DNA from 3 places in the Paenibacillus sp. FSL R7-0204 genome. Region 2 is predicted to be linked to each of the others. Evidence: riboswitches for the same ligand, from Rfam matches in the RefSeq annotation. Region 2 holds a riboswitch; each other region holds the start of a gene.
The links. Region 2 has a riboswitch for S-adenosylmethionine ahead of MKX42_RS06950 (methionine ABC transporter ATP-binding protein). Riboswitches for the same ligand answer to the same signal wherever they lie in the genome.

Region 1 (6,967 bases), 870 kb from region 2:
TCAGATCATTCGGCTGATCTCCAAGCGGCGAAGCGTCTCCCTGCCCTACCGGTATTATGTGATGTTCCTGCTCGTCCCGCTTATCAGCACCTATCAGATCAACGTCCTTACGGTGAACAACACGAAGGATTTCTATTATTTCTTTGCGATTCTCGGCTTCCTGTTCCTGAATGTGATGATCGTCTATATCTTCGATACGATAACGGATAAGTTCCAGTTCATGCATGAGAACGCCCAGCTCCAGCACCAGATGAACTATCAGGACGCCAACTATGAGAAGACGGTGCACAGCTTCAAGTCGATTAAAAGAATCATCCACGATACCCATCAGCAGTTCCTCTACATTGAAGAGTGTATCCGGCGGGATGATCCGGCCGCGGCTCTGGAGCATATCAAGCTTACGCAGAATAAGGTAGGGGATGCCTATCAGCGGGTCAACACCGGCCATCTGGCGGTGGATGCGCTGGTCACGAACACGCTGAATATCGGACAAGCGAACGGCATCCGGATCGATACCCGGCTTAAGCTGCTGCCTGGTGAGCTTCACATCGACCGTTATGACCTGTGCGTTGTGCTGGGCAACATGCTGGACAATGCCATTGAAGCCTCCAAAAAAGTACGGCTCGCCGAGGACCGCTACATTCTGATCCAGATGCACTCCAGTGAATCCGCGCTGTTCATCCGCATCCTGAATCATACCGTCCCGGAGACTACCTCTTTGCAGAGCCGGAAGCCGGACCCGGAATACCACGGTATCGGCCTGACCAATATCTCCAGAATCTGTGAGAAGTACGGCGGCAATATGACGATTGAGGCCGGGCATCGGGAATTCAACAATATGGTGGTCCTCCCCTTCTCACGCGAAGCTTCTATATAAAATGCACTAAACATTAAGTTTCGCCGTCACTGCGGTGAACATTTGGACTTCCGGCCGCTGTTGTATTTGGATTTCCTGATTGGACCGCTCTTAGCGGTAGAAATCCAAACCAAGCATATGCTTACGATGCGAGCTTTCCTGCGGAAAGCTTTCAGGCGGTCGCTACCGCTCCTTCAGTTCCAAATTTCCCCTCCGCTTCTTTCACTTTTTGTTACCGTTTTTTGTGCCTTTTAATCTAAGTTTCTACGTTAAGGGATCGTTATTAACGTTTCAGGGTTATTCGGCCACGCTCCTCTCTTCTGCCTGTATGATAACTTCAGGAAGAGTACCCAAGAGACACAAGAGGAGGAATTCATGATGAACAAGTTAACTTCAGTCGTACTGGCGGCCATGCTGGTGATCCCCGCAGCCCAGGTGTCTGCGCAGGAGAAGGAGAGCCCGGTGCAAGCAACAGCCCGCCTGCTGGGCTCGAAGATCGTATCCGATTACGGGGTAAGCGGCATGCAGTATGCTATCAGGGATCAAGGTAAAATTACGGTGTCCGGCGGCTTCGGTCTGTCCGATCAGGCAGCCGGGACCCCCATCACGAAGGATACGATGTTCGGCATCGGCTCAGTCAGCAAAATGCATGTCTCCGCAGCCACGATGATGCTTGCCGAAGATCAGATCATTGACATTGATCAGCCGCTGACTACGTATCTGCCGCAGTTCAAGATGGCCGACGAGCGCTACAAGAAGATTACACCGCGCATGTTAATGAACCATTCCTCGGGCCTGTATGGCAGCCACTACGGGAACAGCATTCTGATGGATGATAGCGATACACAGAATCATGATGACCTGCTGACAAGGCTTCAGTCTGAGCGGCTCAAATCCGATCCGGGAGCCTATTCCGTATACTGCAATGACGGCTTTCAACTGCTGGAACTGATGATTGAGCAGGTAACCGGCAGCAGCTATACAGAGTTCCTGGACCAGCATATGAGCAGCCCGCTGAAGCTAAGCTCCACTAAGACGCCGCTGGATACCTTCAACCGGCAGCAGCTTGCCAAAACTTACTTCCCGGGCCTTAAGCCAGCATTGCCTGCCGAGAACGCTAATATCCTCGGAGCGGGTGGTCTCTATTCCACAGCCGAAGATCTGACCACATTCGCCGAGATGCTGAACGGCAAGCACCCGGATGTTCTGTCGAAAGCCTCCGCTACAGCGATGCAGCAGCCTGAATACAAGAACGGACTCTGGGTGCCTGAGGAGAGAAACAGCTTCAATTACGGTCTGGGCTGGGATGCCGTAGATTTGGCACCGTTCGGTGATTACGGAATCAAAGCCTTATCCAAAGGCGGAGATACCATCATGTATCACGCTGACCTGATTACCCTGCCGGAATCCGATATATCCATCGCGGTGCTCTCTTCAGGCGGAAGCTCAATCTATAACACTATTTTCGCCACCAATGTGCTGCTGGCTTACCTGAAGGATACCGGAAAGATTAAGAAGATTCTGCCGGATGCTACCTTCACCTCTCCGGTCAAAGCGGCTATGCCTGCTGAGCTGGGAGCCTATTCGGGATTATACGGGACCGTCGGAGCAACCACCACAATAACCATTAAGGACGGAGCACTGGATCTGCCTGCGCTGGAAGGCGGACTCATTCCTGCACAGAAGTATATCTATACCGGCAAGGGACAGTTCACAAGCCCGGACGGCAGCGCAGCCGTGAGCTTCGATAAGCAGAAGAACGGCAAGACGTATCTGAAGCTGAACACCCACTTGACTATCCCCGGTGTCGGTCAAATGCTGATGGTCACTTACGAGTACCAGAAGCTGGACGCAAATCCGCTGAATGCTTCTACGAAGCAGGCCTGGGCGCAGAGGGACGGGAAGCATTACTACGCTGTAGATGAGAAAATCAATTCCTTCTTCTACCTCTCCCCTTCCATCTTGACAAAGACGATTGAAGTTGAACAAGGCTACGCCACCGGGACGCGGATTGTGGACGAGAACACCGCCGTCAATGAGGCTGAAATCCCGGTCATGAACGGCAGAGACGCCTTCGATCTGACCTTCTCCAAGCAGAACGGTGCAGAATATCTAACCATCGACGGCAATGCGTATATCAGCGGCGATGCGGTGAAGCCGATCTACGGAGGCCCGGCCTCAACCAGCACCGTTCCTGCGGGCGGCCAGAGCGTGTGGTTCAAGATTGACAAGAAAGCTGCCGGCAAAACCATGACCGTGACAGCTCCTCCAAGCGGCGGATTCGTTGTATATGATGCCGACGGGATGATCGTAAGCCACTCCAGAGTGAGCAAAGATCCTTCAGTCCGGTTGCCGCAAGGCGGCATGACCGTCTTCGGCGGCCAGGCGGGCGATGTGTTCAAGATTGAGCTGAAATAACGCTCTCATATTTTCATCCAAATTTTCTCCCCTCTCTCAAACTTGCTTAATGGGTTACAGGTATGTTTTAATGTTATCAAATTGAATAATACTCTTATCCAGAGTTCGGTGGAGGGCATAGCCCGATGATACCGCTGTACCTGTCAATGCTATAAGCATATACGGTGCAGCATCTAGAGGCATCCGGGATGCCTTGCAAAGATGAGAGGGAGCTGACAGTTTGTATGAACTGCCCCCTTTAATTAGGGGGCTTTTTGTTTGAGAAGGGAGAGAAACCTATGACACAATGGATTACAGAATTCATTCTTTTTTTCAAAGATTTGTCGTATGCGGGCATCGTTATCGCCTTGTCGTTTGAATTCGTGCCTGCCGAGCTCGTGCTTCCACTTGCCGGGTACTGGGTGTATCTGGGGGACATGAAGCTGATTCTTACGATCCTTGCCGGAACCGTCGGAGGAACGTTCGGCCCGTTAACGCTGTATGCCCTTGGCCGGTTCGGGGGCAGACCTGCGATTGCTAAGTACGGGAAGTACTTTTTCATCCGTCCGCATCACCTGGAAGCCTCCGACCGTTTTTTTGAGAAATACGGCAACGGCGTAGCTTTCTACGGGCGCTTCATTCCGGGCGTGAGAACGCTGATCTCTGTCCCTTGCGGGATTGCCAAGATGAATGTGTTTGCCTTCAGTCTCTACACCTTTCTGGCCATGCTTCCGATCACATCGATCTATGTCTATCTGGGCTTCAAGCTGGGCTCGCAGTGGGAGCATGTGGACGAAATTGTCAAGCCTTACATTCTTCCGGCGGCAACCCTGTTCCTGCTCGGCTTCGGGCTGTACGTCTTTTCCAAGCGGTACCGGAGACGGCAGGCTTAATCCACATTATTTGCAGTTCAAATTCAGGAGGAAATCATGGAAAACTGGTACAATTGGCTAAAATACTTACTGCTCGGCATTGTACAGGGAGTGACGGAGCCGATCCCCGTCTCTTCCAGCGGGCATTTGATCATCGTACAACGTCTGCTCGGCATGAAGCAGAATGGGCTATCTTTTGAAATTCTAACGAATACAGCATCCTTGATTGCCATCTGCTTCATCTTCCGCAAAGACATCCTGGATCTGATTACAGGCTTCTTCCGTTACCTGCAGACCCGCGATACGAAATACCGGTCTGAGTTCATGTTCTGCATTTACATCGTTATCGGCACGATCCCCGCAGCGGTTGCTGCCGTATTCTTCAAGGATACGATCGAACGCGTCTTCACTTCCGTACATACCGTATCCATCAGCTTACTCATTACCGGGGTAGCCCTCTGGCTGATCCGCAACCTGCGCGGCCAGAAAAGAGACGGCAACCTCACCGTGCGAGACGCCATCATCGTCGGGCTGGCTCAGGCGGTAGCGCTGATTCCCGGCATCAGCCGTTCCGGTTCTACCGTGATCGCCTCGATTGCCGTGGGGATGAAGCAGGAGACCGCACTCAAGTTCTCCTTCATGCTGTACATTCCCATCAGTATCGGGGGCCTGATCATGGGCGCATCCGACATCGTGCATGACCCTAACCGCTCTGCACTGGCGATGCCCTACCTGATCGCCTTCCTCACCACGCTGGTCGCCACTTACTACGCCATGCGCTGGTTCATCGGCATTATGGCGAAGGGGAATCTGATTTACTTCTCGTACTACTGCTTCGTGGTGGGTACACTGCTGCTGATCTTCCTGTAAAGGGTCATGCGGGGAGAGGGAGGAGCTGGAAAAGTACCGCCTCTCTGCTCCCTCCTCACTTAACGGATGCCCTTACTGTTCGCTCCAAGGCAACAGAATGGGATGCTCATCAAGAATGGACTGATATTGCTCCTTCCAGCCGTACTTGCCGTCCGGGTCCAGTTGCATATACCGCATATACTTCTCCAGCCGGAATTCCAGCTTTGACCAGCCGAGATGCTTAAGGCGCAGGTTACTTAGTTGATGGGGCAATTCCCAAATATTCTCTGGCAGCCGCCCGGAGTGTTGCGGGAGATTATTCCAGCGGTAGGTGAAGTCTTCGCGGTAGCGGACCAGGAACGGCCGGTATCTCAGGTGGGCCCGCCAGTACTTATCCTCGCGGTAATGGTTGTCATCCCAGAAATCGTAGAGGCGGAAGCAGAATAAGTCGCAGTCCTCCGTTCTCAGCAGAGAGTCCACTTCTTCGGCAAAGCCGGGTTCAAACATCTCATCCCCATCCAGATTAAGAATCCATTCCGGTCCGGTCGCAACCACCGCCTCCCACTGCTGCTTACGCAGCTCGGATTCATTGTTGAAGCGGGAGACCGGATTATGAATCAACGTAAGCGGAATTCCCTCAAGAACCTCCTTGACTAGTTCCGATGTGTCATCTGTGCTGCCATCATCGATAATAACGGCCTCGTCGATATATTTGCGGTGCTCCTCCAGAATCTGCCGCAGGAACCTTGAGGCTTCATTCTTAACGATCATCGTGAGAGTCAGCTTGGGCCGGCGTGAAGCCGCTGGCGGGGTGGTGGCATCTATTGCCACCTTCTCCGTTACTACTCCGACTGCCCGAGCTGATACTGAATCCGTATCGCTAAGCACTTTCGAGTCGGCTGCAGCCTCACTCCGCTCCGCCTCTTCATCATTCCTTTCCCCGCCATGCCCGCTTGGCTCCATCCCAGGCTTTGCCGTTGACTGCCGAACGAACTCCTCCACTTTTTCAAGATCACTGTCTCTGTATATATGCAACGCCGGATAATGGGTATCTACGAAGAGAGGAATATCAAGTGCCGCTGCACGGATACAGAAATGGCGATCCTCTCCCCAATAAGAGAGATTTCGGACCTTCTTGTAACTTATACCGGACTTGATGGCCTGGGTGCTGATCAGAGTGCAGGCACCAAGTCCGCCGACTTCATAGATTCCCGGTTCCTGCATCTTAAGCAGAAATGCATGCAGACGGCGCCTGATCTCTTCAGGTGAGAGTTTTTCTCCCGGTAACGCTTCCCATTGGTTATACTCGTCATGCATCCACACCTGTGGCTGGGACAATTTCCCAGGCTCCCACTCAGTCCAGAACACTTCAGAGATAATGTCCTTGCCTGAACTGAGCAACTGCTCCAGCGTACTCGGATGAAGAATGAGATCGGAATCAATCAGAAACAGATAATCATAGCCGAAAGCTTCCGCGTGCCGGATCATCTGATTTTTGAACTCGGCCACCTTCCAGACAAGGCTAATACGCCAGGCATGGGCATTGTCATCGCGTATATAGTCATCATGGTAGCCAGAGGATTCCAGAATGACTGTTCTCCCGCTTTGGGCGAACTGCTGCAAAAGTTCACTGGAGGCTTCATCCCGATTATCATCAATCAGATAATAATGCAGTTCAATATTGATAAGGTTCAGACGCTGCAAAGAATTCAGAAAATGCTGCAGAATTTCCGGTTTTTGATGGATCGGACTGCCAAGCAAGACCCGTTTTATCTTCTGATTCATTTAAGCCCACCCCAGGATAATATCAACATTAATAGAACACCCCTTAGATTTGAATATAATTGATATAACTAAATATATTAAGTGAAGTATCCAGATAAGCCTATTTTCCTGAAAAACAACCTTCAGAGCAGCCGGGTAACACGACAAACACCCCTTAGAATCAATTGATCCTAAGGGGTGTTCTCCGTTAAGCCTATTATTTATTGCC
Region 2 (6,967 bases):
ATTCCTGTAGAACGGGATACCTTCTATAACGAGATCAAGGTATACGAATAAGAACAGAACATGCTTACCTCATCCAGTGAACGCAGAACTGCCTTGTCCATTACGTACCCGAAAGGAAGATCAGTTCGCATGAGAACCTTACTTGTCCTGGGCGGCGGCTACGGCGGTCTTGCCCTCATTCAGCAACTGCTGGATCATCATCTCCCTTCTGATGTGGAAATCATTCTGGTGGACCGGATGCCGTATCAGGGGATCAAGACCGAATATTATGCACTGGCCGCAGGCACCGTCACCGATTACCATCTGCGGATTCAATTTCCGGTACACCCCCGCCTGACCGTTCGTTACGGGCAGGTGGGTTCTATTGATCTGGAGAGCAAGCTGGTCCTGCTCGATTCCGGGGAGCCGATAGCCTATGATATCCTCGCGATTGCCCTCGGCTGTACAGATAATTACCATAATATTCCAGGTGCAGAGGAATACACCTGCAGTATTCAGAGCTTCGCCGGAACCCGGGAAACTTACCGCCGGCTAAATGATGTGAAGCCTTATGGAACCGTCAACATTGTCGGTGGGGGGCTAAGCGGCGTAGAGATTGCTTCGGAGCTGCGGGAGAGCCGGCCGGATCTGAATATCTCCCTGATGGACCGGGGAGAACGTATTTTATCTTCTTTTCCGGCCAAGCTGTCCAGGTATGTTGAGGAATGGTTCAGTGAACATCAGGTGCAGACGATCGGCGGGGTGTCGGTCTCTCATGTCGAGAAGGATGCCATCTTCAATGGCACCCAGGCTATTCCGGCGGATGTGACGGTCTGGACTGCCGGTATTCGGCCGGTGAAGGTCGTGCAGCAGCTGGAGCTTCCGAAGGACCGCGGAGGCAGGCTCATTGTGGGGGAATATTACAATATTGCTGAATATCCGGAGGTTTATGTGATCGGGGATTGTGCCAGCCTGCCCTTTGCCCCCAGTGCACAGGCGGCAGGTGCCCAGGGCGAGCAGGTGGGCCAGATTATTCAGGCGCTATGGCGGGGTGAAACCCCGAAGCTGCATAAAATTAAGCTGAAGGGAACCCTTGGTTCACTCGGCAAAAATGCCGGCTTCGGCCTGATGGGCCGCCGCTCCGTCATGGGCCGGGTTCCGCGCCTGCTGAAGAGCGGCGTCCTGTGGATGTCCAAACGCCATTTCGGCTGATGAATCACGGCTTGAATCCAAGCGGTCTAGTCAATCTCAAGGCTGTCCCAGGCCTCTGCTTCTCTTATAGCGGCTTCAATAGCCTCTTCCAGAGCAGCGGGGGAATCGGCCTCTATGATCTCCCCGTCAACCATGGCGAACGGCTGGAGATAACACTCTCCGCAGTTGTTCAGACAGCCATACTCGACTACATCATATTCAGGGTTTTGTTCCAGTTTAAGCTTGAGCGGTTCAGTGCCGTGGCCGATGTTGCTGGCACAGAATTCTATAATTGGTCTCATGATGATCTCCCTATTCTGCCTTAACCATTTTATTTTTTAACTTTTTGTACTATAATAAACATACGAAAGGAGTGATTGAGAAATGAGTGAGAATGTACAAAGCGCAACCATGTACGATGAAGTACTGGAAGTCCTTGATAAACTTCGTCCGTTCCTGCAGCGCGATGGCGGTGACGTGGAACTGATTGATGTTGAAGACGGCATCGTTAAGCTGAAGCTTATGGGTGCATGCGGCAGTTGCCCAAGCTCCACGATCACGCTAAAAGCCGGGATCGAACGCGCCCTGATTGAAGAAGTAGAAGGCGTGGAAGAAGTCGTTCAGGTATTCTAATCCCGTTTCATAAACCATCCCGGCCTCCGCAAAGAGGCCGGGATTTTTTTTATTATAGAGGATTTCGTCTTTAGGATCAACCACCCGGCTATTCAAAAAGACCAGAAGCCGCTCCGCCAGCCATCTCCGGCTACCGGGCTTCTTCTGGTCTTATTAGGATTATTCAGCTTCCCTAAGCTTAAGCTTAGAATGCCGGAACAATCGCACCTTCATACTGCTTCTCGATGAACGCCTTCGCTTCCGGGGAAGTCAGCGCTGCTGCCAGCTTCTGAATGGCATCGGAATCCTTATTGTCAGGACGGGCTACCAGCAGGTTAGCATACGGGGAATCTCCGCCTTCGATGAACAACGCATCCTTCGTAGGAGACAGCTTGGCATCCAGTGCGAAGTTGGTGTTGATCAGCGCCAGGTCTACTTCATCCAGTTGACGGGGCAGCATGGCTGCATCCAGCTCAATGATATCCAGCTTCTTGGTGTTCTCAGTGATATCCGCTTTGGTGGAAGCGATATTGGTGTCATCCTTCAGCTTGATCAGACCGTTCTTCGCCAGCAGAATCAAGGCGCGGCCTCCGTTCGTTGCATCATTCGGAATCGCAACCTTCGCACCTTCTGCCAATTCATCGATCGATTTGATCTTTTTGGAATAGGCGCCAAATGGCTCTACATGAACAGCAGTTACAGATACGAGATCTGTGCCGTTCTTGGTGTTCTGATCATCCAGGTAAGGCTTGTGCTGGAAGAAGTTCGCATCGAGCTGCTTCTCGGCAAGCTGTGTATTGGGAAGAATATAATCTGTGAATTCTTTGATCTCCAGCTTAATGCCTTGGGCTTCAAGCAGTGGGGCAATTGCTTTAAGGATCTCCGCATGCGGTACAGGAGAAGCACCAATCACCAGGGTTACCGGGTCCGCAGCAGGCTCAGTAGTCGGCTCTGCAGCAGCCGCTTCTGTAGGTGCCGTTGTCGCAGCAGAATTCGTGGTGTTATTCGCCTTGTTGTTTCCGCAAGCGGCAAGCACCAATATCAAGGTCAGGCTGAAGAATGTAAGCAGTACTTTTTTCATCTGTAAATCCCCCTCTAATCCATATGGTTTATTGAATAAGGCTATATGTGGACGTACCTTATTTCCGTGTAAAATGTCTTACCAGCCGGTCACCGGCCATTTGCAGCAGCTGCACCAGAATCACCATCAGCGCTACCGAGATAAGCATGACTTCCTTCTCATAGCGGTAATATCCGTAGCGGATCGCCAGGTCACCCAGGCCGCCGCCGCCGATCATGCCGGACATTGCGGTATACGAGACAAGGGTCACAACAGTAATGGTTACACCGGCAAGCAGACCCGGACGAGCCTCCGGCAGCAGCACGCGCATAACGATCTGCCCGGTGGACGCTCCCATGCCCTGCGCTGCTTCAATAATTCCCCGGTCAACCTCCCGCAGTGCCGTCTCCACCAGTCTGGCGAAGAAGGGCGCCGCGCCGATCACCAGTGCCGGAATCGTTCCAAGCACACCAATCGAAGTGCCCATAATGGCCTTGCTGAACGGAATCAGTGCAACCATCAGAATGATAAAAGGAACCGAACGCAGGATATTCACAACGAAGGATAATACCGAGTAAATCACCCTGATAATAACGTTATTTGACTTGCCCCATAAATATAACACAATTCCGAGCGGTAAACCAAGGATTATTGTAAATATTCCTGAAATAGCGATCATTTTGAGTGTAGCAATCGTAGCTTCCAGCATTTCTTCCCAATTGATTGTGCTAAAGTCCATTACAAAATCACCTCCACATCAAGACCTTGCGCTATGAGCTCAGTGAGCGTGGCTTCGACCGCATCGGCAGGTCCCTCGAACCGGACGATCAGCTGGCCGTAAGGAACATCCTTGATCGTAGAGATGGTGCCATGAAGAATGGCGAAGTGAACTCCGGTTCCCTGAACCACCTGTGAGAGCGTCGACCCGTAAGTCTTTTGTCCGAGAAAAGTGATTTTGACCGACTTCGTGTAACCTGGCTGTACAGCATCAATCGCTTGCCGGAGCGGTCCGTCCGACTGGGTCTCACTGCGGATGAATTCCTTGGTAACCTCATGCTTCGGCTTCAGAAAGACCTCAGCCACTTCACCCTGCTCCACAATACCGCCGCCATGGATCACGGCAACACGGTCGCAGATGCTCTGAATCACATGCATCTCATGGGTAATCAGCACGATGGTCAGATGGAATTTGCTGTTGATATCCATCAGCAGACGCAGAATGGAGTCTGTGGTCTGCGGATCAAGCGCCGAGGTCGCCTCATCGCATAACAGAACGTCCGGATCACTTGCCAGCGCCCGGGCGATTCCAACACGCTGCTTCTGTCCGCCGGATAGCTGAGCCGGGTACTTATTCCAATGCTCCTCCAATCCGACCAGGGCGAGCAGTTCCTTAACCTTTTGTTCAATCTCGTTCCTTCCGGCTCCGATCAGCCGCAGCGGAAACGCGATATTATCATAGACTGTAGCCGATGAGAGCAGATTGAAATGCTGAAAAATCATCCCGATCTTACGCCGCTGCTCCTGCAGCTGTCCCTGGCTGAGCGCTGTCAGCTCGACACCGTCCACCCACACCTCGCCCGCAGTGGGACGTTCCAGTAGATTAATGCAGCGGATCAGCGTGCTTTTGCCGGCCCCGGAGTGACCGATCACCCCGAAGATTTCCCCCTTCTTAATCGACAGGCTCAGCGCAGAGAGTGCAGTTGCCTGCTTACTGCCCTTGCCGTACACCTTGGTTATATCCTTCAATTCTATCAACCGCTGCGTCCCCCTTCTGTTCTAGCTTCCATCATTGCAAAAAAGACCCCCTACGATCCATGCAGATCGCAAGAGGCCCTGTGTGTATAATGACAATGCCTTCTCATCTGCCAAAACCCCCGAGTCCGGCGGCATTGTAGGAATTAGCACCATGACATTTGGATGCAGCGTAAGGCTGTATTCAAACCGGTTGCCGGGCTTCATCGGGCCTATCCCTCCGCCGCTCTCGATAAGATCATAGTATGAAGTTATAGATTCCGTATCCTGTCAGAAATTAATGTATGCCTAAGTATAATTCAGTTTCGAGATTTTTGTCAAAGGTAAGTTTTTACGGACGGGCTTGTCCGGATTTCGGACCTGGGGCCGCTTTGTTCTTGTGCCATTGTTCATTCCCGTACCTGTATGCGGCGGCAAGTGACTGGCATACCATCTCCAGGCTCTGCTTCAAATCCTCCAGGTGGCTGTCGAGATCCTCCAGACGAATCTTATCATGCAATCCCTGGTGACGCTGCCAGAGGTCGTCGGTCATCTCCGCGTTCATGTAATGGATCTCAGCGTTGCGCCGCTTACGCAGATTCTCCACCGGCTCCCGGTAGGAATTCCTAATTCGCTCCAGCTTCTCCGCCAGCGGATGATGCGGGTGAAGCAGTTGAAATTGCCTCAGCACCGTGAAATAAGAGAAATGCGTCTTCACCTTGCCTGTATTGAGATTGTACAGATTATTCAGCACCGTGCCCAGCTTGTCCAGCAGCGAGAAGACACGGATGAAGCCATCCTTGTAGAAATACACATATCTGGCGTACTCCCCCTGCTCTGTGGACGACATGTCGTCCATATAACCGGCTATCACTGACTTCCGGAAAAAGGCTGCTGCGAACCAGCTCTGCTCCAGCTCATCCAGAGAGGAGATCAGGCCGCGTGTCCAAATTTCCAGCTTGCGGTATTCATGGTCATGGTCTTCATGTGCCGCCATCTCCTTGCGCAGCATGGAGGCTGCCTTCGCCATGGACTCCATAGCTTCAGCCAGCACACCGCTGTTCACGCGGGGCGGCTCTCCAAGTAACGTCCGCAGCATATTTTGACCCTCCTTAAAATTCACTTCTACGCCAGAGGAAAATAACGGTTCCAGTTGCGGCCTACGCGCTTCGCAATATCTTCGCTCGGAGCCAGCTCCTCCGGGTATCCCGGCTTCATCCGGGCATCTATAATGATCGGCAGTGTATAGCTGACGCTGCCCCGGTGTACCCCGGCCGCCGAATAGATATCATCTGCCGGATTGAAGCGGGTGAATACGGTCCACAGGAAGGAGGTCTGCGTGCTTACCGCCTCTTCCGCCTGATCCACCAGCACAATCAGCGGCCAGGCGGTCTCCCTCTCCTTGAAGGCAGCCACCAGCCGCTCCGGCAGCTCCGGGTCCTCTTCATAGGATGCACCGGAAACGGCTAAACATCCTCCGCAATAAGGCACAGCGGCGGTGATTGATGGAAGCAGACCCTCTGTATAGGTCCTTGGCAGCTGACGGACCGGGCTGCCGATGCCCGCCATCACCGCCTTACTGCCATGATTCAGCTTACGTCCGGTATAATCCAGTGTATCCATGGAGGTATTGGCAAAGATCGTCAGATCCGACTGGGGGTTGAAGCGCTCAAGCACCGTTTCCAGCAGCTTGGGGAAATCGGTAAGCTCCACCTGTACATTTGTCAGCAAGAGGAATTTGGTTAAGGAGAGCTGGCCTTCCCCCAGAATCCGAAACGCTGACACCATATACTCACGGGGATAGCTCTCCCTAACGACCGCTGAGGTCAATGAGTGCGAACCGGATTCGGAGTAGGACCAGAGCGCTTTGACCGAAGGAATCAGCATAGGATAGGCTGGAGCGAGCAGCCGCTGCAAATAATCCTTCAGATAATAATCCTCCTGGCGCGGCTTGCCGGTGATGGTCGCCGGGTAGATGGCGTCCTTGCGGTGCCACATGCGCTGAACATGCATGACCGGGAAATCATGCTGCATGGAATAGTAGCCGGACTGGCTGCCGTAAGGCCCTTCCGCTCTCCGCTCCAGCGGAGACACGCGTCCCCGGATGGAGAATTCCGCCTCAGCCGGAATCCGGTGCCCGCCTAAGGGGTCCTGCACCATGGGAAGCTTGCCGCCCAGCATCAGCGACGCTAGCAGCAGCTCCGAAATCCGTTCCGGCACCGGTGCCACTGCCGCTGCAATCAGGGCCGGCGGCCCGCCGATGAAGACAGACACCGGCAGGGTCTCGCCGAGAAGCTCTGCCTGCGAGTGATGGAAGCCGCCGCCCTTGTGAATCTGCCAGTGGATGCCTGTGGTGCTGTCGTCATACATCTGAATCCGGTACAGTCCGAGATT
Region 3 (6,967 bases), 4.2 Mb from region 2:
GCTGGAAGGTCCAGGAGATGAACGCCAGGAAGCCTTCGGAATCATATTTGTTCGCAATACATTCGTCCTGGGCTTCACGGACACGAAGCAGATGCAGCGCCCGTTCTTCCATAGTCTCACCCAGACCAATGACCATCGTGGCCGTTGTATTCATGCCGATCCGGTGTGCGGTCTGCATGACGTCCATCCACTCGCGCCAGGAGCCCTTGAGCCGGCTGATCTTGCGGCGGGTGCGGTCATCGAGAATCTCTGCGCCACCGCCGGGCAGGGAATCGAGGCCTGCAGCATGAATCTCACGCATGACCTGTTCCAGCGGCAGGCCGGAGACCTCCACCATTTTCATAATCTCCGCCGGTGAGAAGGAGTGCATGGTAATCTCCGGGAACCGCTGCTTGATGCCGCGCAGAATATCTGTATAGTAGCTGAACGGCAGATTCGGATTCGTGCCGCCCTGCATCAGAATTTCGGTTCCGTTCACGCTCATGGTCTCAGCAATCTTCTGATAGATTGTCTCATCGGGAAGCACATAGCCTTCCTCCGAACCGGGTCTGCGGTAGAAGGCGCAGAAGCGGCAATAGACATCACATACATTGGTGTAGTTAATGTTGCGGCCGATGACGAATGTCGTCACCGGCTCCGGGTGCCAGCGCTTCATAATAATATCTGCGGCAGCGCCCATTTTCTCAATTTCATTGCTCTCGAACAATGTGACCGTATCTTCTAACTGAAGACGTTCACCCTTCAGTGCCTTATCCAGTATAAGATCGACTGCACTCACTGTTGACGGCCTCCTCTTCATCTATGAAGTCTATGAGATAAATACAATTTGAAATAAAAATAGTCCGTTCTCCCATCGTATCACAATCGGCTGTTCTTGAAAAATGTTTCGCTGAGCAGAACCGATAATTGACCTTGTCCCAGGCAAAAGTAAACAGCAGCGCCCAAAGGCACTGCTGCTTGTATGTTCTGCGGTTGCTGCACAGCCTGGCGGGTCCGGCGGTGCCTTATTCCAGCTCGCTCCGGGCGGCCTCCAGGGCCTGTCCCAGATCAGCAATCAGATCATCTACATGCTCTATGCCGACAGAGAAACGCAGCAGCCTGTCATCCACGCCTACGGCATCGCGAATTTCAGCCGGAATATCGGCATGAGTCTGTATCGCCGGATAGGTCATCAGCGATTCAACGCCGCCCAGACTCTCGGCGAAGGCGATCAGCTTGATATGGCGGAGCAGCGGCTCCACATAGCTGGCCTCTTTTACCTTGAAGGAGAAGATTCCGGTGTTGCCGGAGGACTGGCGGTTCTGAATGGCATAGCCCGGATGGTCCGGCAGGCCCGGGTGGAAGACCTCGGCAATCGCCGGATGCTCCTGCAGATAACGGGCAATAGCCAGGGCGTTGCTCTCATGCCGCTCCATGCGCAGGGCGAGGGTCTTCATGCCCTTCATCAGCTGGTAGCTGTCGTTCGGCGCGAGAACCGCTCCCAGGGAGTTATGCAGGACAGCCATTTCAGCCGACAGTTCTGCGCCCTTGGTCACGATCAGCCCCGCCAGCACATCGTTATGCCCGCCCAGATACTTAGTCGCACTGTGAACCACGATATCTGCTCCAAGCTCCAGCGGGCGCTGGAAGAACGGGGTCAGCAGCGTATTATCTACAATCGTGAGCAGCCCGTGACGGCGGGCCCAGGTACATACGGCTTCGACATCCGTTATCATCATCAGCGGGTTGGTTGGCGTCTCAATGAATACGGCTTTTGTGCCCGGCTGGCGGGCCGCTTCCAGTCCATCCAGATCGTTCGTATCTACATAGGAGGCACTGATGCCATATTTGGAGAGAATCCGTTCCAGCAGCCGGTAAGTACCGCCGTACAGGTCGAGCGATACAATGAGATGGTCCCCTTGTCCAAACAAGGTGAACACTGTAGTCAGTGCCGCCATACCGGAGGCACAGGCGAAGCCGGCATCCCCGGATTCCAGGGCCGCTGCCGCTTCCTCTAGAACAGAGCGGGTAGGATTTTTGGTGCGAATGTAGTCAAAGCCTGTACTCTGCCCCAGTCGCGGATGACGGAAGGCCGTCGCATGATAAATCGGGTAATTAATGGCCCCGGTGGCGGGGTCCTCCATCGAACCAATCTGTGCCAGTCTGCTCTCAATTCTCAGTTTCTCATCCATCTCCATTGCCTCCTGATTAATTACTTCTATTAAGAATAAGTCAACCTCTTAGATAAATGCCCCGATATCGTAAGGAGTCTCCTGGTATACATAGTAATTGAGCCAATTAGCGAATAATAAGTTGGCATGGGCGCGCCAGACTGCCGGCGGAGTACCCGTCGGATCATCCTTGGGATAATAGTGCTTCGGCAGGGCAACCTCCATCCCCTTGGCGATATCCCGGTCGTACTCCCATTTCAGCGAGAAGGGATCATATTCCGAATGTCCGGTGACAAAAATCTGCTTCCCGTCATGCGTAGCCACCAGGTACACCCCGGCTTCCTCGGATTCTGCCAGAATCTGCAGCTCCGGGTTCTGCTCAATATCTTCACGGGAGACGTCAGTATGGCGGGAATGCGGAACATGGAACACTTCATCGAAGCCGCGCAGCAGCTTAACATTATTATGGCTAATCGTATGTGGAAACACTCCAAAGCATTTATCCGGCAGACTCACCTTGCGCACGCCAAAGTGATGATACAGCCCTGCCTGCGCCGCCCAACAGATGTGCATGGTCGAGGTTACATTCTGCTTGCTCCACTCAAAAATTACTTTCAGCTCTTCCCAGTAGTTGACATCCTCGAATTCCAGTTGTTCTACGGGAGCGCCGGTTACAATCAAGCCGTCGAACCGGCGGTGGCTGATCTCATCAAAGGTTTTGTAAAAGCTCTTCAAATGCTCTGCCGAAGTATTCTTCGACGTATGGGAGCTGGGGTGCAGCAGAACAACATCCACCTGAAGCGGGGAATTCCCGATAAGGCGCAGCAGCTGGGTCTCAGTAGTTTCTTTGGTAGGCATCAGATTCAGGATGGCGATCCGCAGAGGACGGATATCCTGATGGAAGGCCTGGCTTTCATCCATTACAAAAATATTCTCACCGGATAACACTTCTTTGGCCGGCAGGCTGTCGGGAATTTTGATAGGCATTGCTGTTCACTCCTTAACTGAAATGGGGTTCCACTTGGTGGTTAGTACTGAAGCAGGGTAGCGAAAAAAGACCTTTCCCGGGCGAGAAAGGTCATATCATGCAGTCATATGCGCCTCTCTCATCTGCCAGAGAACTTCCGCCGGACGAATAACGCCCTGCAAAGCTTCCGCAAGAATTAGCACCGTGCGTTCACACGCCGGTTGCCGGGTTTCATCGGGCTAGTCCCTCCACCTGCTCTTGATAAGATTTAGCTGTATTCAGTTGAATAACCTTAAGCATCTGAAAGATGCTTTTTCTTAAATTTCACTTTAAATCATGAACCTCCTTTTCGTCAAGTCCATACAATGCTGAAGGGGCCTTATGACAGAAAACAATTTCTCTTGTAAGAGCCATATCCCGGCGTTATACTAGACAAGTGTTTCAACCAAGTGGAAACGGCTTTGCCGTCCCTTTAAAGGACGGTACCGTTTCAGCGAGAAATATAAGGATAAGGTATCGTGTGAAACCTATACATTCTTATATTTCAAAATAAACGGCGAAAAGAAGAGGTGAGAGAACAATGGAAGGCGACCCGGGCTCGCGAATAAGCGTGCAGAATGAACAACCACACAGGATTAACATCAGCTTGCCGGCGGCGGGAGCCCTTTTTCTTCATGCTCTCGGACCGTCTTTTGGCCTTCATCCATGATAGTACCACCGGCCAAGCTGATTTTTTCCGTGTGCTGAAATTAGCATACCCCTGGAGAAGACCAGGGACATAAGGAGTGAATCAGATGAAAATCCGGCTGGTGAATGCAGGGGTTTTTACGCCTATTGACAATATTGAAGAAACTTTAACCGCCCCTGCCGAGGGGTTCTACTGGATTGATGCCGATGTGGAGGACCTTGTAGAGCTTCAGCCTATATACGGCCTGCATGATCTGGCTGTGGAAGACTGTCTAAGCGAAGAGGATCAGCGTCCGAAGCTGGAGATTTATGAGAGTCATTATTTCATCGTGGTGAACAGCATCCGGTTCGATGATGAAGAAATTTTCCTCCGTGCGCTCAACGTGTTCCTTGGCAGACATTATATTATTACCGTTACGAAGCAGAAGATCCATGAGCTGCGCGTCCTGAAGCCCGTACTGTGGGAACAGGAGGTCAGTACGCCTGACCGCTTCCTGTATCTGCTGATCGACCTCGTTGTCGACAACTTCTTCTCGGTCGGTGACCGGATTGAAGCGCGGATCGAGAAGCTGGAGGAAGACATCCTCATGCATACCAAGAAATCGCATCTGAGCGAGATCATCGGTCTGCGCAGTGAGATTCTCTGGCTGAAGAAGATGCTCGGCCCGCAGAAGGAAGTTATCAACACGCTCAACAAAAAGGATCTCCGCCTGATCGACGATCAGCTGCAGAAGTATTTCAGCGATATCTATGAGAATGCGGTCAAGATCTCTGAAACCTTCGAAACGTACCGCGATCTCATGGGCAACTTACGCGAAGCTTATCAGTCCAGTATTGCGAACCGCGCCAATGAAATCATGCGTGTATTTACGGCAATTACCACCATATTCATGCCGCTGACCGTGATTACCGGGATCTACGGCATGAACTTTGACAATATCCCGGAGATCCACACCGAGTACGGCTACTATGGCGTCATTGCCGTCATGGTGACGCTAGGCTGCGGAATGCTCATTATCTTCCGTAAGAAGGAGTGGCTATGAAGCAGGGCGGACGAATACGAAGGACGAAGGCACCGTATACCCGGCTATTCCGGGACCCGGGGAGCCTTCGTCTTGTTGCTGTGTCACCAGTATGTAATGCGTCTGCGCCGATCAGGAGCTCCGGTTACCAGGACCGCAGATTGGGAGTGATGCAGGCCGTCAGTCCCCCACTTACAAAGGGGCAGCCATTCCAAGCGCCGCCGGATGCTCCCGCCGGAAGCGGATGCGGATCAGCCGCAGGCGTTCATAATACAGATCAAGTCCGTCAGCAGGTACGAAGTTGTCACCGTAGGCTTTGTAGAGAACAGGCTTCAGGAAGTTGTCGCCGATCAGTTCATAGGCTGTCCAAATATTGTTCTGCTCTTCGGAGCTCACTCCGCCCAGCTCCAGGGCAATGAGCTTCTCGGCCGAATAGCCGTCCTTCTCCAGCTCTTCCAATACTTCAAGCACTTCACGGCGGGAAACTCCGCTAAGTGCCCTGAGCTGCTCCATCCCTTGCCCCTCCTCGATCCCCTGTAATAGAACGCGCCGCAGTCTCAGCCGCTCCAGCTGCTTCTTGTACTTAAGCTCCTTCTGCTTATAGTGCCAGGATACGAAGCTCTCTTCGTCTATGGCATGATTCACCCAGCTTAGCGGAAAATCATGCTCACGCTCAGCCGCCGCGGTGATGCTAAGCCAGTCTGCACCATACTGTGAGACTTTGCCTTCTCCCACACCCGGAAGCTGCAGCAGCTCTTCCTCCGTACGGGGAAGAAATGCGCTGATCATGCGCAGCAGACGGTTGCTGGCCAGGATATAAGGTGCCTTCCGCTCACTGGAGGCCTTCCCCCTGCGCCAGGAGCACAGCTCCTCGAAGATGGCTTCATTCCCGTATTGCTCACTGAAATACTGCAGCTTAAGCTGCTCCTGGCTGCGGATGCTGAGGTTATCCTCGTCATGAAATACCCCGTCAATCAGCGGGCGGTAGCCATCCCCCATCTTCACGGCAAGCTCGTGCCGGTATACACACAGCATCTCATTCCATGATCCGCCTTCATACCACAGGCTGTCGCCCGTCTCCTGTTCCCCGGAGAAATCACGCCAGCCCAGACGCCACTGCCCCTCTTCCTCTCCAATCCATAGCTGAGCAAAAATCTCTTCGTCCACTCCTGATCTTTTGCACAAACGGTTCATGAATACGATTTGCATATGAATCCCTACTTTCGTCGTCTTACAGTACGCATGACATATTTGAACGCAAAAAAGCACCTCTCCCACGACATTCGTGAAAGAGGTGCTTCCTCTTAAATGCTATACTGTTAGAAACTAGAATACCATATATTACGTAACAGTCAATGCCTTTTTGACAGGATAGCCTACTTGCGGTCCAAAGCCAGCTTGGCCAGACCCAGTGCGCCCGACAGACCGGCGTTATCTCCAAGCTGCGGAGGCACAATATAGCTGCCAATCTGTTCATTAAGCGCCGGATGCTGAACATATCCGCCGAGCAGCTCCTGCAGCTTGGTATGGATCAGCGGGAAGAGCTGGCTCTGCTTCATCACACCGCCGCCCATTACGATCTTCTGCGGCGAGAGGATGAGCACATAGTTCATAAGCGCATGGGCCAGATAGTGGGCCTCCATCGCCCAAGCCGGATGATCCGCAGGCAGCTCGCCCGCCGGCTTCCCCCAGCGCTTGCCAATGGCCGGACCTGCTGCCAGACCCTCCAGGCAATCGCCGTGATACGGGCAAAAACCTTCGTAGTGGTCCTCAGGATGACGACGGACCAGAATATGACCCATCTCCGGGTGGGACAGCCCGTGAACCAGCTTCCCGCCCACCACAGCACCGGCACCGATCCCAGTGCCCACCGTGATATAGAGGCAGCTATCCAGACCTTGCGCTGCTCCCCAGGTGTATTCACCCAGCGCCGCGCCGTTTACATCCGTATCAAAGCCGATTGGAACGTGGAATTGCTCCTCCACGGCTCCCACCAGATTATACCCGCCCCAATGCGGCTTCGGTGTGGTTGTAATATATCCATAGGTGGGGCTTCCAATCACGGGATCAATCGGTCCGAATGAACCGATGCCGATAGCCTCCACAGCTTTTCCGCTGAAATAATCCATTACCTGGCTCAT

Region 1: linked by a shared signal. The riboswitch ahead of MKX42_RS10765 (DedA family protein) and the one ahead of MKX42_RS06950 (methionine ABC transporter ATP-binding protein) in region 2 are both predicted to bind S-adenosylmethionine.
Region 3: linked by a shared signal. The riboswitch ahead of metA (homoserine O-acetyltransferase MetA) and the one ahead of MKX42_RS06950 (methionine ABC transporter ATP-binding protein) in region 2 are both predicted to bind S-adenosylmethionine.

The regions. Positions count from the first base shown of each region.
Region 1 covers NZ_JBBOCA010000001.1:2,412,966-2,419,932, reverse strand. The annotation lists gene MKX42_RS10775 (ATP-binding protein) at 1-877, shown strand, start outside; gene MKX42_RS10770 (serine hydrolase domain-containing protein) at 1,235-3,274, shown strand; SAM riboswitch class I at 3,366-3,482, shown strand; gene MKX42_RS10765 (DedA family protein) at 3,553-4,146, shown strand; gene MKX42_RS10760 (undecaprenyl-diphosphate phosphatase) at 4,183-4,995, shown strand; gene MKX42_RS10755 (glycosyltransferase family 2 protein) at 5,068-6,759, opposite strand; gene hflC (protease modulator HflC) at 6,956-6,967, opposite strand, start outside.
Region 2 covers NZ_JBBOCA010000001.1:1,541,804-1,548,770, reverse strand. The annotation lists gene mqnE (aminofutalosine synthase MqnE) at 1-51, shown strand, start outside; gene MKX42_RS06975 (NAD(P)/FAD-dependent oxidoreductase) at 130-1,191, shown strand; gene MKX42_RS06970 (YuzB family protein) at 1,218-1,472, opposite strand; gene MKX42_RS06965 (NifU family protein) at 1,555-1,803, shown strand; gene MKX42_RS06960 (MetQ/NlpA family ABC transporter substrate-binding protein) at 1,988-2,863, opposite strand; gene MKX42_RS06955 (methionine ABC transporter permease) at 2,922-3,581, opposite strand; gene MKX42_RS06950 (methionine ABC transporter ATP-binding protein) at 3,581-4,597, opposite strand; SAM riboswitch class I at 4,698-4,833, opposite strand; gene MKX42_RS06945 (Cthe_2314 family HEPN domain-containing protein) at 4,926-5,672, opposite strand; gene MKX42_RS06940 (UbiD family decarboxylase) at 5,699-6,967, opposite strand, start outside.
Region 3 covers NZ_JBBOCA010000001.1:5,710,302-5,717,268, forward strand. The annotation lists gene mqnC (cyclic dehypoxanthinyl futalosine synthase) at 1-778, opposite strand, end outside; gene MKX42_RS25005 (aminotransferase class I/II-fold pyridoxal phosphate-dependent enzyme) at 1,005-2,171, opposite strand; gene metA (homoserine O-acetyltransferase MetA) at 2,220-3,137, opposite strand; SAM riboswitch class I at 3,254-3,385, opposite strand; gene corA (magnesium/cobalt transporter CorA) at 3,912-4,847, shown strand; gene MKX42_RS25020 (HRDC domain-containing protein) at 5,019-6,035, opposite strand; gene MKX42_RS25025 (ROK family protein) at 6,203-6,967, opposite strand, start outside.